DNA from 4 places in the Halioglobus sp. Uisw_031 genome. Region 1 is predicted to be linked to each of the others. Evidence: predicted binding sites of a transcription regulator. Region 1 holds the regulator's gene; each other region holds the start of a gene.
What was found. The regulator LexA, encoded in region 1, represses DNA repair genes until DNA is damaged. The targets are predictions, from matches to a motif close to ACTGTNTNTANANACAGT.

Region 1 (3,196 bases):
TCGACGAGGGCCGCAAGTTGCATGTGTGCGGCAATAATCCTGACTGCTCTGGTTTTGAGGTAGAGGAGGGTAAGTTCAAAATAAAGGGCTACGAGGGCCCGATTCTGGACTGCGATAAGTGTGACTCGCAAATGCAACTTAAAAACGGTCGCTTTGGCAAGTACTTTGGGTGCATGGCGGAAACGTGTAAGAATACACGCAAGCTTCTGCGCAGTGGGGAGGCAGCACCGCCCAAGATGGACCCAGTACCGATGCCGGAACTGGAGTGCCAAAAAGTCGAGGACCACTACATCTTGCGCGACGGTGCGGCAGGCCTATTTTTGGCCGCCAGCCAATTCCCTCGCAATCGGGAAACGCGAGCCCCGCTGGTGACTGAGTTGCTGGCGCATCAGTCTGAAATTGATCCCAAGTACACCTTTCTTTTTAGTGCGCCAACCGCAGACAAAGAGGGAAATCCGGCTCAGGTACGGTTTAGCCGAAAATCTAAGGAGCAGTATGTGATGACTGAGAGCGGCGGCAAGCCAACGGGTTGGAAGGCGCTGTATCAGAAGGGTAAGTGGCTTGAGGAAGCGGCTCCGACAGGCCCGAAACGCGCAGCAAAAAAGACCTGAATGCGCGCAGGGGTCTCTAACAAACGAGAAATTGTGGAGGCAGTTCTGCTCGGCTGCTGTTAGAATAGCAGCCGACGCTAACGGATTGAGGTTTGTTGAATGCCAGCATCACTGCTTGAAATAGTCGATCGTGGAGATGGAGAAATTGTCGTGCAGCGTGCTGATGATGAGTCAGAGCCGTTATTAACAATCCAGTTTTCTGACGAAGCGCGTGCCTACATCATGGACAACGGTCTTGAAGTTGCCAGAGTGATGATTCAGGCGGGTATTCAAGCGGCTGCGGCCATTTCTGAATCTGGAAATGACGAACTGGAGACGGCGCAGGACTCGCCGCGAATACTGCACTAAGCGTTAATTTCCACGACGCAATACACCGACACTGAGGCCTTCGATACTGAAGGCCTGTTCCCGCAGATCTACACTTATCGCCTGATAGTCACGGTTTTCCGGCAGCAATTGCAGCAGATGCTTTTTGTTAGTGAGCTGGAGGCGTTTTACAGTGACCTCGTCATCTATGCGCGCCACAACAATGTCGCCATTTTTTGCAACTGGGGTGCTATGCACCGCAAGTAGATCTCCGTCGAGAATTCCGACGTCAATCATACTGTCTCCCTGTACCGTCAGGAAAAAGTCTGCATGTGGTTTGAAAAAATTTGAAGGCAAAGAGCAGTAGTCTTCTACGTGCTCCTGCGCCAATATGGGATGCCCCGCGGCAACTCGCCCTACGATCGGGATGCCTGCGCTCTCGGGTAATCGGATGCCACGTGAAGCACCTGCGATCATTTCAATCGCCCCCTTACGTGCTAGAGCCTTGAGATGCTCTTCAGCTGCGTTGGCTGACTTAAATCCGAGTGTGCGCGCGATGTCGGCTCGGGTAGGAGGATAACCCGTGTCTTCAATGTGATGGCGTACAATATCCAGCACCTGTTGCTGCCGTTGCGTCAGTTTTTCCATTGCAAGCACCCTATGTGGTTTTATACAGGTGCTGTGATTATATACAGTATTAGCGGGGAAAGACAATAGCGCCTCAAGCGCCTAGATTATGCGTCAGAGTGGATATGGCATGCGATTTTCGAAGCGCTCTCAGTTATCCTCGACACCACACAGGGTATCAGGTTCAATTGAATTCACTGCGCTGGTCGTTGTAGTGCGCTAGTGGCTCGCTGTGTGGTGCAGATAGACGTTATCCGTTTGAAAAGCCGTATAATTTTTATCGACCAGAGCGAGATAACCTTGATTTAGACAGCTCCGCCTGCGCTAGCGGCGGGCACAGAGAGGAAGAGACATTGAGTATGCTGACCCATTTTTGCCATAGCAGTGCAGATCGCGAATTTCTGCCTTGTGTTGTGTGCGTGGAAAACACAACGCAGGCGCACACAGCATGAGGCCGCTTGCCATTATCGGAGGGACCGGAATCGATGACCTAGAGGGTCTGGAAGTGCTCAAGGAGCACTGTGTACAAACACCCTACGGAGAGCCCTCCAGGCCGATACAGGAAGGGCGGTTGGGGGAGCACTCGTTGTTTTTCCTGCAGCGTCACGGCAGCCCCGGAGCGATTCCACCCCATCGAATTAACTACCGTGCCAATCTGTGGGCGCTTAAGTCCATGGAGGTTGGCGCGGTGGTCGCCATAAACGCGGTGGGCGGTATTACAGAATCGATGCGACCCGGACGCTTAGTGATCCCGCATCAGGTCATTGATTACACCTGGGGGCGTGAACATACGTTCGACGAGGGACAAGAGGATAAGTTGATGCATATCGACTTTACCGAGCCCTATGAGCGAGGGTTGCGCATGGAGCTGCTGGCCGCCGCGGATTCTGCCAATATCCCCCATGAAGCCTCAGGTGTTTATGGCGCCACTCAGGGGCCACGTCTTGAAACGTCGGCGGAGGTGCAGCGTATGGCGCGCGATGGATGTGATGTGGTTGGCATGACAGGCATGCCCGAAGCTGCTTTGGCATGCGAACTCGGGCTTCCGTATGCCTCGGTGTGCATGGTGGTGAATCCTGCCGCCGGCCTTGGCGATTTGCCTCTCACCTTGGCCATGATGCAAGACATTCTGCTGCGAGAGGCTGCCGTTGTCAGGCAGCTACTAAACCAACTACTGCGAAATCGTTGAGTCTCTTCGCGTCATTGATGTATTGGGCTACTCTGACTTGGCTTGCGGCTTAGCCTGCGACCTCGGATCAGGCAGTGGCGTTATTTTCACGATAACGCCGAGCATGGGATGATCGATGTAGTGCACTTCGCCACTGCGCATGCGGCGTGTCTGATATAACCGAACGGCATGGCGGAAGGGGTAGATTGGCTCAAGTGTTTCTGCGCTCTCGGTGATCGTGATGAGGGTTGAGGGTACCCGCTGAAACTCAAGATCGATTGCCGGATCTGCGGTGATGGTCTCACGCTGGGGCTGCTCTGGCTCCAACTCCAGCTCCAGCTCTGGCTCTGGCTCCAGCTCTGGCTCTGGCTCCAGCTCTGGCTCCGGCGCCTCAAAAATGAGGGAAGAGGGCCCTATTGGGGGCGCTGGCATACGCCAAGAGCCCGGCAGGTATTCGCCCCGGGTGTTGAGCCACAGGTTAGTT
Region 2 (3,196 bases), 880 kb from region 1:
AACATCAAGGCCTGACGCTCCCCGCTCCCGCAGTTCCTCACGCACGCGCACAGGACCGTAACCGCGACCGATGCGCTGTCGGGCATAACTTTCAGCAAAGCGCAGATTGCTCTGCAGATTCTGACCGGTGAGGCGAGCAATCTGCTCATCAATCATTGAATCATCAGGAAACCGACGTTTCAGTTTATTACGCAGCTCACGCACCGAGTGTTCTCGACGCGCCAACAGGTTCATCGCAGCCAAGCGAACATCCGCTGGCGTTATTTCAGCGCTCGCCGCCTCCTCCGCTTGGTTGCTTTCTAGTGAAGGGTCTTCAGACATGATAGGAACAGGCGCCGAGAGCTGGAGAGAGATAAGCGGGACCTCGGCACCTGTGATAAATGTTCAAAAATAATACTGCGACCAGAGTATCGCTACTTCAGCGCAGTTTCCTCGGTGTTTTCCGCAACATCAGCAGAAATTGCAGCCTTCTCCGGCGTAGTTGGCGTCAGCATTTGCGCGCGGATCTGATCTTCGATTTCACGAGCGACTGCAAGATTGTCGCCTAGGAACTTGGCGGCATTGGCCTTGCCCTGCCCGAGCTTGTCGCCCTTGTAGGCATACCAGGCGCCGGACTTTTCCACCAGGTTCAACTTCACACCCCAGTCGACCACCTCACCCATCCGATAAATACCATGACCATACATGATCTGAAATTCTGCCTGTTTAAAGGGTGGCGACACCTTATTTTTCACCACCTTCACTCGCGTTTCGTTGCCTATTACTTCATCGCCATCCTTGACCGCGCCAATACGGCGAATATCCAGACGTACAGATGAGTAGAACTTCAGAGCATTACCACCGGTGGTGGTTTCCGGACTACCAAACATCACTCCGATTTTCATACGAATCTGGTTGATAAAAATAACCAGACTGTTGGTCTGCTTGATGGCAGCCGTCAACTTTCGCATCGCCTGACTGAGCAACCGCGCCTGCAGACCCACATGAGAAGCACCCATCTCACCTTCGATCTCAGCCTTGGGCGTCAATGCCGCCACTGAATCGATGACCAACACATCAACCGCGCCGGAACGCACCAACATTTCTGCGACTTCCAGTGCCTGTTCGCCTGTGTCAGGCTGAGAGAGAAGCAGTTCATCCATCTGCACACCCAGCTTCTCAGCATAGGCGGGATCTAATGCGTGTTCGGCGTCAATAAAGGCGGCGGTGCCGCCCATCTTCTGGGCCTCGGCAATCACCTGCAGGGTCAATGTTGTCTTACCAGAAGACTCGGGGCCATAAATCTCACAAATACGCCCCCTAGGCAGGCCACCGATGCCCAAAGCAATATCCAACCCCAATGAACCGGTAGAGATGGCAGGAATAGCCACATGCTCCCGGTCTCCCATGCGCATGACAGTGCCTTTACCGAACTGTCGTTCAATCTGGCTCAGTGCTGCGTCCAGTGCTTTTCCCTTGTTAGCGTCCATAGTGGCCTCTCTCATTTTGCGAATACTCAACTGATTCTCGTTTAGTTTACCGGGTTAACTCCGGCCCCGCCTGCGGCAGACCTCGTTTGGCTGCCAGCAAAACTACTGTATATATAATCAGTTGTTTAAAATAGGATTGCAAGCCCTAAAAGTCACTAAATGCGATCATTTGGCAAGCATGAAAATAACCCGCCTGAATAATCGACAGGTCATTTTCTCAGCAATCTATTGTGCTCAGACGGCGCTGTCCGGACTGAAGGTAATACCCGCATCGGGCAGAAGTTCCTGCTCCAAAGACTTCCGGTCCTGCACATCAAGAGCCTGCCAGCTTTCCTTCAACTCCCGCCAGACGCGCACTTGGAAGGTTTTCGCAACAGCGCGGAACGGATGCCCCAGGAGATGTCCGTCGTAAAGCGCACGATGACGATCGAACGCCGCCTCGTTAAACACGGTTTCGCCATCGGCTACAGCGTCTTCGTAAGCCTTTTCGTTCTGCCGCATCAGCGCGACAAACGTACTGGTGATGATGCGCAGCAGGGGTTTCAGGCTTGAGGTCAGTGCTAAACCTGCTCTACCCTGCTCACCCTGTCGGCCGTCGCGGATAGCACATAGCCAGCGAAAGGTGTTCGGCGCCAACAACTCCAGCTGCGCAATAGCCTGCGGGTCAACCAGGTTCATGCCCAGCTGACCGTAGGCGCTGGCATCCGCCAGCGTAAAACGCCCCCCTAACAGATAAGGCTGATTAGCCAGCAGGTGTTCCATGGCTGCCAGATAGCGACGCCATGCCCCGTCCAGCAGCGCGTGCGTCGGTGGAAAACCCGGCCGTGAGGGCGGTGTTCTGTCTCTGGCAACACCCGCGTCGTAACCCTGGGGCGCGACGCTGAACAGGTAGGGGCAGCGCGATATCTGGCGTCGATACAAACGGCGTGCAAGGAGCGGTTCAAAGCCCGGCGGCAATAGTCGACGAAATTCCCGGGCTGTCATCTTACCCATGGGCGTGGTCTGGGCCGAACCCACCCAACGCATGTGGTGCACCATGTATAGGCCAAATTCGTCAAAGGCCTCGTCGATCAATTGGCAAATGAAAGCCAGCCTCGGATCCTGCGGAATCAGCAGGCTCGTCTGACGTCCCGGATCCTGATCCAGGTGGTGCGCCATAGCCGATGAATCATAGTAAAACGTTTTGCCATTGTGTGTATAAAACGGGACCGCAGGGTACTCGTCAAACTCAGCGGACATCGCAGGAAACCGTTGGATTGTGCCGCGGCGCTTTGCCACTTCCAGACGCAGAATCATAGACAGGGCAGACCTGCGACCGGCCTGTTGCGGCCAGCGCTCCCAGTCATGTCCAGTGAAGTCCAGTAGCGACTGCATCTTCAACTGATAAGGTGACGCCGCCAAGCCCCACAGAATACATTTTTTCATGTGTCAACATTTCCCTCCGTTCCGCAAAGGACACTGACATTGTGCACCCGCCGATACCCATGATGTAGCGCACGATCGCACCGCTCGCTCTCTGCAAAATAAGACAAAACCACAGAGCATGCCTATCAGCCCGGTGCTTTTTAACGACCCATTCACGGGAGAGGGCGACACAGTCCGCTTCAAAGAAATACTCTCCGGATTGATGGGGAGCCTGCAAAAGGCAGATAGCTTTAGCCACATATTGGCACACAATAATGTCCGGCATCCGGGGTAACGCTACGCTAATTCAGACTGCAAAAAGT
Region 3 (3,196 bases), 1.0 Mb from region 1:
GGACACGCAGCGCGGCGGATTGTTCTTGAAAAAACAGTACACGCACAGCCTGCTGCACACCTTTCGAATCTCCTGCCCACCACGATGCACCATCGTCGGGACGCGCACGCTCAAGGGCAGCGTCGAGGTCGGCAGACACGGCGGCCATCTCTGCCTCTGTGAAGACACCACGCAGATGCAAAAATCCAGCTTGGTGAAGGAAGTGGGAGATCTCATCGCGATCATCGTCACGTTCGAACGCTCGACTGAGATCCAGATCGCTGCCGTCTCTATCGGTCACTGTGATGGCGCCAGCTTCGTGAACAGGGCGACCATCGAATAGTGCACGGAGCACCGGCTCCCAGCCAATCCAATGCTCGAAGCTGCCCTGAGTCATCTTAACGCGTGAGTTCATCGCCAGTCCCATTGTTGTCGTCCAGTCTTGGACAAGATCCGAGAGAGCATCACAATCAAGTTTTGCAGTTGCACTGTCGGATGCGTACCCCGCTTCAATGCGGAGCGCGCCGCGCCGTTCGCATAATGTGACGGTGCGATCACCAACGCTGAGCGTGAGGGCTGGCAGGTTCTTGTAGCGCAGGCCTCGAGCGGCGAGCTCCGCATTGCGAGACAACGCTTCCGGAATCAACGAGTCGAAGATTGCGTCTCGGTCGAAGGGTCTGCGATCACGATGGCGGCGGGTACGGCAATCGATGGACATGGAGTGACTCCTTATTTTTATTAACCTGCGAGGACACCACGGCAAGTGTCATTAGAGAATGTCTACGTCGTTAAAAAATATTTCGAGCAGCAGCGTATACTGGTTAAGCGGCCCTAGCAGCCTGTCAATATTAGCTGGCATTTCTATACATCGTTTATAACTTTACCCCAAAATAATTTAATACTGCCAGCATTAATAAGTAACTCAAAAAGGTGAGACCGATTGATATTGCTATGGCCCAGTAAAAATGAAGTTCAAGTTTGAGCAAAATCGGCAATGTTAAGAATAGTGTTAACGAGGGTAAAACCAACCAAAAAATACTGGATGACAAGTTGCTTACTTTTGTTGAATCACCCGTATCGATGTACAGCCAAAACATTGCCAAAACCGAAACAAGCGGAATAGATGCCAAGACGGCACCGACAAGAGAGTTTCTCTTAGAAATCTCTGAAATCGCCACGATAAGGATAGTGGTAATCGCAATTTTTATGGCGTAATAAATCAATTCATAGCCTCCACAGCTAAGACGCATAGCGCCTACTCTGCCAACGGTCTGGGCGTCTCACGAGGTCCCGCAGAGCTCGAGTATATGTGAGCCCCTTTTCTCATGCAAAGCGGTCATCGGATTGACTTTCTTTGACGCCCGACAATGCGCTTCTATCTCAAATAGTGGGAGGTTACGTGTGAAGGGCGATTCACCATCAGATTAAAATTAATTCAATCTATTTGACAGGCTCAAAAATACTGTATATTTATACAGTATAATGTCAAGCTACGCCGAACTTCACTGCCTTAGCTGTTACAGCTTCCTGCGCAGCGCCTCTCATCCCCACGAACTGGTGGAGCGCGCCGCCGCGCTCGGGTATCGCGCACTAGCCATCACGGACGAGTGTTCCTTTGCAGGGATAGTCAAAGCCCATGTGGCCGCGAAGGAAGCCGGCATCCAGCTCATCATCGGCAGCGAGCTGAGACTGGAGGAAGGCATTCGACTGGTAGTACTCGTGCCTACTCGGGATGCCTACAGCGAGCTGTCCGGCCTCATCAGCATGGCTCGCCGGCGCAGCCCCAAAGGAGAATACCGGGTCACCCTGCGTGACGTAATATTTCACCTCAAACGCTGCTTTCTGATCTGGCTGCCCCAAATGAACGATGAAAACAGTCACGCCTATGGTCTGCAACTCAAGCGGTTGTGCAAAGATCGTCTGTGGCTCGGCGTCAATCACCTACTGGGTAACAATGAAGTACAGCGCTACCTCAGGCTGCAGCAGTTGGCCCAGGAATTGGATATTCCGATGCTAGCCTGCGGCGATGTGCGCATGCATACCGCCAAACGTAAACCCCTGCATGATGTGTTTACCGCACTCTATCACAGTACCAGCATCGCTCAATTGGGTCGGCGACGCCTGGGCAATAGCCAGCAACACCTGCGCACTATCGACAAATTGCAATGGCTCTACCCCCCTGCACTACTGGATCAAACTCTACACATTGCCAGACTCTGCAATTTCAGCCTGGATGAGCTGCGTTATGAATATCCCGAAGAGGTGGTGCCATCGGGTTACAGCGCCAATCAATATCTGCGCGAGCTGGTGACGACAGGCTCAGATGCTCGCTGGCCCCGAGGTATTCCCACAAAGATACAGCAGAGCATCGATAAGGAGCTGGCGCTAATAGAGGAACTGCACTACGAATATTATTTCCTCACCGTGTACGACATCGTGCGCTTTGCCCGCTCCCGCGACATTTTGTGCCAAGGCCGCGGTTCAGCGGCCAACTCGGTGGTGTGCTACTGCCTCTTTATTACGGAGGTATCACCCGAGCAAATCTCTTTACTGTTTGAGCGCTTTATCTCCAGAGAACGAGACGAGCCACCGGATATCGACGTGGACTTTGAACACGAACGGCGGGAGGAAGTGATTCAGTATATCTATGACAAATACTCCCGCAAGCGCGCTGCTCTGGCCGCCACGGTCATCACCTACCGCTCACGCAGCGCGGTGCGCGATGTGGGCAAAGCACTGGGGCTGGATCCGGTGTTCGTCGACGACCTGGCAAAATCTATGGCGTGGTGGGATCGCTCGGCAGATCTCAACAAACGATTTGAAGAGCAAGGTGTCGCCAGCCACAGCCAGCAGGCAGAGCTGTTTTATTCACTGGTGCAACAAATCCTGGGCTTTCCCAGGCACCTGTCACAGCATGTGGGTGGCTTTGTGATCACCCGCAGCCCTATCTCGACGCTGGTACCCGTGGAGAATGCCAGCATGGCAGAACGCACTATTATCCAGTGGGACAAGGAGGACATCGAGTCTATGGGCCTGCTCAAGGTAGACATTCTAGCCTTAGGCATGTTGTCTGCCATTCGCAAGAGCCTACAGATGGTGCAGCGCTACTGCCCCACCATCAAAACGCTCAGCGACATCCCCAAAGACGACCCGTCCACTTACCGCATGCTGCAAATTGCCGATACCATTGGCGTATTCCAGATCGAGTCACGGGCGC
Region 4 (3,196 bases), 1.0 Mb from region 1:
AAAGGACAGTAGCCAGGCGGCTTTGGGCGTCGGCGCCAGTCCGTGATGTGCGCAATAGCCGCGGCTGCTGATGCCCATGGCCACTTCTGCTAGCAGAGCATCCAGCCCTTGGTACAGACTTAGGCAGCCCTCGATTTCCAGCTGCAGACAGTCGAATTGCCAGGTGTAAAGGGTAGGAGTGATGCTATAAGCCCAGCAGCACAGTTGCTGCAGGCAGCGTTGTTCCGCCTGCTTGTCTCGTTCCAGCAAGCGGATCGGCTCTTCGCCTGCGAGTGCCCGTACCGTCGCGGCACCCATGCCCTGACGTATTCCTAGGGCGGCGGCACAGTCATTGATACGAATCACGCGCTGTGCGGCCATGACTGCCACGGGCTGTTGTTCACAGTGGCTCAGGCATTGCAGAGGTAGCTGGTCAAAGCGCAGGCACAGCCAAAGGCTCACAATTTTTTCCCTCGAGTAGTGGCCTGTAAACGGCAAAGACAACATTTTTATGATAGCAATAATACTGTATATACATACAGTATTATTGCTATCTATTTCTCTGCCGGCAGCGATAAAGCACCACTTTTGTGGTGTCTGGGCCACATTCTGTACCCTTAATTGTTACCTTAGGTGACAAATTGGTGCACGAATTAGAACTTTGGATCACTGCTTTAGATCACTATTTATGTACAATATTTAATGAATAATATGCAGAATCGAGGTTGTGATTGATCTGCGATGGGTAGATAGTAGTAACATATTCTTTGAGTTATGTTACTTAAAGTTACATGCGGGAGATCTACTGATGAAAGTTTTATTAATGACTGTCCTGATCTGTCTGGCATTCAATGCCTCTGCTGACTGTCCTGTTAAGAGGCCGGGCGAGTTGCCCGTGTTGCCTGATGGCGCAGTCGCCAGTGATGAAGTAATGTACAGGGGGCAGTTGGCGGCAGAAAAGTACCTGCTGCATGCGGAGGCCTACATAGGATGTGACGTAATGGGCCCTCAGCAACACCTAATTTTGGTCGCAAAAGTCGAAGACTTTTCTCGAGTTTACAATGATGAAGTCATTGAATTCCAGGTTCGCTCCAATCTCCTTGCAGAGAAATAGGACTCGTACTCTCCAGCAGGTAAGTGAAGATGAGTGTGATTAGGAAACCTACAACCTCTATGGCGGGCGGATAAACAAGCGTGCATGGGCAATTAAGTCGCCGCAGGCTACACGCCCATTGCAGGACTGTGTTGGCTATTAGCTGTCCAGACCGGTAATTCCCATAGTTGTGGTTGCAGTAGCTCATCTTTTGCGGGAGATAGATCCACGTCGATGGACTGGTTGCCGCCACGTTGCTTGAGTATGTGTACTTTGCGGTACTCGCGCATCTGCATGCGCAGGCTGGAGGGAGCGCTGTTGTGGTGTGCCTGGTTGGGGCGAAACAGTACGGCCAGGCTATTCCCATTGGCGGCCGCCAATTGTAGTTTGCGCAATTCGCTGTAGCTGTAGTCTTGTGCGCCCAGCCAGCTGAATACTGCGCTGCAGGTGGTACTGCGCAGAGCTTGTTCGGTCGCCCATAAACGCTCCTGACGATTTTTAGGATGGACCATCAAAATCTGTTGGGTGTCGATACCTCGAGCGGCCAAAAGTGGGGCATAGGGTGTATAGGGTGGAGCGATAAATACTTGCCAGCGGCCCTGGTCACTAAGGCGCTCCATGGCGGGCAGGAACAGGCCCATGGCGCCCAGCCCACAGCCGTCGCTTAGCAACTCAATGGTACCGTCCAGAGGCCAGCCGCCCTGCTGCAATTGTGCATCCAGTGCTGCATGGCCAGAGGAAAGGCTCGAAGAGCCGTTGCAATCGCTATTCGCTGAAATACTCTGACCCTGAAAGTGGGGGGGGCGCCCACGCCAAGTGTCGTTGCGATTGATAATCTGTTCCAGCATCTCATTCATAGCCTGCACCTCGGGGTTGTCTGTCTATAAAACTGTATATACATACAGTAGTATTGAAAAAGACAGAATGCAAGCTATGAATGACGGGGTTGGGAGCTGTCGAATTCTATAATAGGCCAGAAAACAAGCGAGTACTTAATTAGCCCGGCATAGCGTGATGACCAGACGTGAGAGATTATCCCAGGGTTTGCCGTCAGCAAAACCTTTGATACTGCCGTCCGCTCGAGCGGCCTGCTCCAGCAGCAAAGATAACGAGTGCGTGTTGTGGCGCGTTAGCGCGGCCTGCATCAAGGGCATGCGATTTTGCCATACGCGCCGAGAGCTGAGCGCCTGCTGTGTACTTTGACCGCTGTCGCAATCCAGTTGTGCTTCGTAAAGAGTCCGAATCTCCCGGACTAAGGCCCACAATACCACTGGGGGCTCCGTACCTGCTGCGCGAAGTCCATACAGCATGCGCAAGCTGACGCTGGCGTTGCCTTTCAGGGCGTTATCGGCCATGTCGAACAGGTTGTAGCGGGCATTGTCGGATACCGCTTCGGTGACCGTTTGCATCGTAATTTTAGAATCTGCTGCCAACAGTTTCAGTTTTTCAACTTCCTGCACCGCGGCCAACAGGTTGCCCTCCATCCGCTCACACAGCAACCGCAGGGCATCGTCATCGATACTCATGCCAGCGTTGCGGACTCTTTGTTGCAGCCAGCGGGGCAGATTCTTGGCATCCACCGGCCACACCTGGACAGTGACACCCGCCTTGTCGAGGGCCTTATACCACTTGCTATTGGTCGATTGTTTGTCAATTTTTCCCGACACAATCAGCAGTACATCGTCGCCGCTGGCGATGTCTAGATATTCGCACAGGGCTTTGCTGCCTTCCGCTCCTGGCTTGCCACTGGGTAGACGCAGCTCAATCAGCTTGCGATCGGCAAACAGTGACATGTTAGAAGCGCTATGCAGGATATCCTGCCAGTTGAAATTAGAGACGCCCCCTTCGATAATCTCACGTTCGTTACAATTCTCTGCTCGTGCTTTCTGGCGAATTTGGTCACAGCACTCCTGCAATAACAGGGGCTCATCGCCACTCACCAGATAGACAGGAAGAAGTTTTTGCTGCAGATGGTCGGCCAGTTTCTCGGGGTATAGGCGCATGACTGACTATTGCGCCGGGACAGAGGCTGGTGTTGTCGTTGGAAGTGAAGCGGGTGTCGAGTACTGGAAACTGGCAGCGTAAAAACTAATACGCCGCATGATCTGTGCGGCCAGTTCAGTG

Region 2: recA (recombinase RecA) is a predicted target of LexA. The motif match lies at 1,574-1,591, and genes of this name have one in related genera.
Region 3: ABXT62_RS02835 (error-prone DNA polymerase) is a predicted target of LexA. The motif match lies at 1,441-1,458, and genes of this name have one in related genera.
Region 4: imuA (translesion DNA synthesis-associated protein ImuA) is a predicted target of LexA. The motif match lies at 1,961-1,978, and genes of this name have one in related genera.

What each region holds. Positions count from the first base shown of each region.
Region 1 covers NZ_CP159826.1:1,662,834-1,666,029, forward strand. Annotated here, with positions in the region: gene topA (type I DNA topoisomerase) at 1-611, shown strand, start outside; gene ABXT62_RS07590 (hypothetical protein) at 711-959, shown strand; gene lexA (transcriptional repressor LexA) at 963-1,565, opposite strand; gene ABXT62_RS07600 (S-methyl-5'-thioinosine phosphorylase) at 1,993-2,733, shown strand; gene ABXT62_RS07605 (CsiV family protein) at 2,761-3,196, opposite strand, start outside.
Region 2 covers NZ_CP159826.1:2,547,480-2,550,675, forward strand. Annotated here, with positions in the region: gene ABXT62_RS11545 (regulatory protein RecX) at 1-321, opposite strand, end outside; gene recA (recombinase RecA) at 414-1,469, opposite strand; gene ABXT62_RS11555 (glutathione S-transferase C-terminal domain-containing protein) at 1,704-2,894, opposite strand; gene ABXT62_RS11560 (LLM class F420-dependent oxidoreductase) at 3,171-3,196, opposite strand, start outside.
Region 3 covers NZ_CP159826.1:630,099-633,294, reverse strand. Annotated here, with positions in the region: gene ABXT62_RS02845 (phytanoyl-CoA dioxygenase family protein) at 1-697, opposite strand, end outside; gene ABXT62_RS02840 (DUF3147 family protein) at 852-1,229, opposite strand; gene ABXT62_RS02835 (error-prone DNA polymerase) at 1,462-3,196, shown strand, end outside.
Region 4 covers NZ_CP159826.1:651,096-654,291, forward strand. Annotated here, with positions in the region: gene ABXT62_RS02950 (Y-family DNA polymerase) at 1-441, opposite strand, end outside; gene ABXT62_RS02955 (hypothetical protein) at 788-1,093, shown strand; gene imuA (translesion DNA synthesis-associated protein ImuA) at 1,201-1,929, opposite strand; gene holA (DNA polymerase III subunit delta) at 2,065-3,075, opposite strand; gene lptE (LPS assembly lipoprotein LptE) at 3,082-3,196, opposite strand, start outside.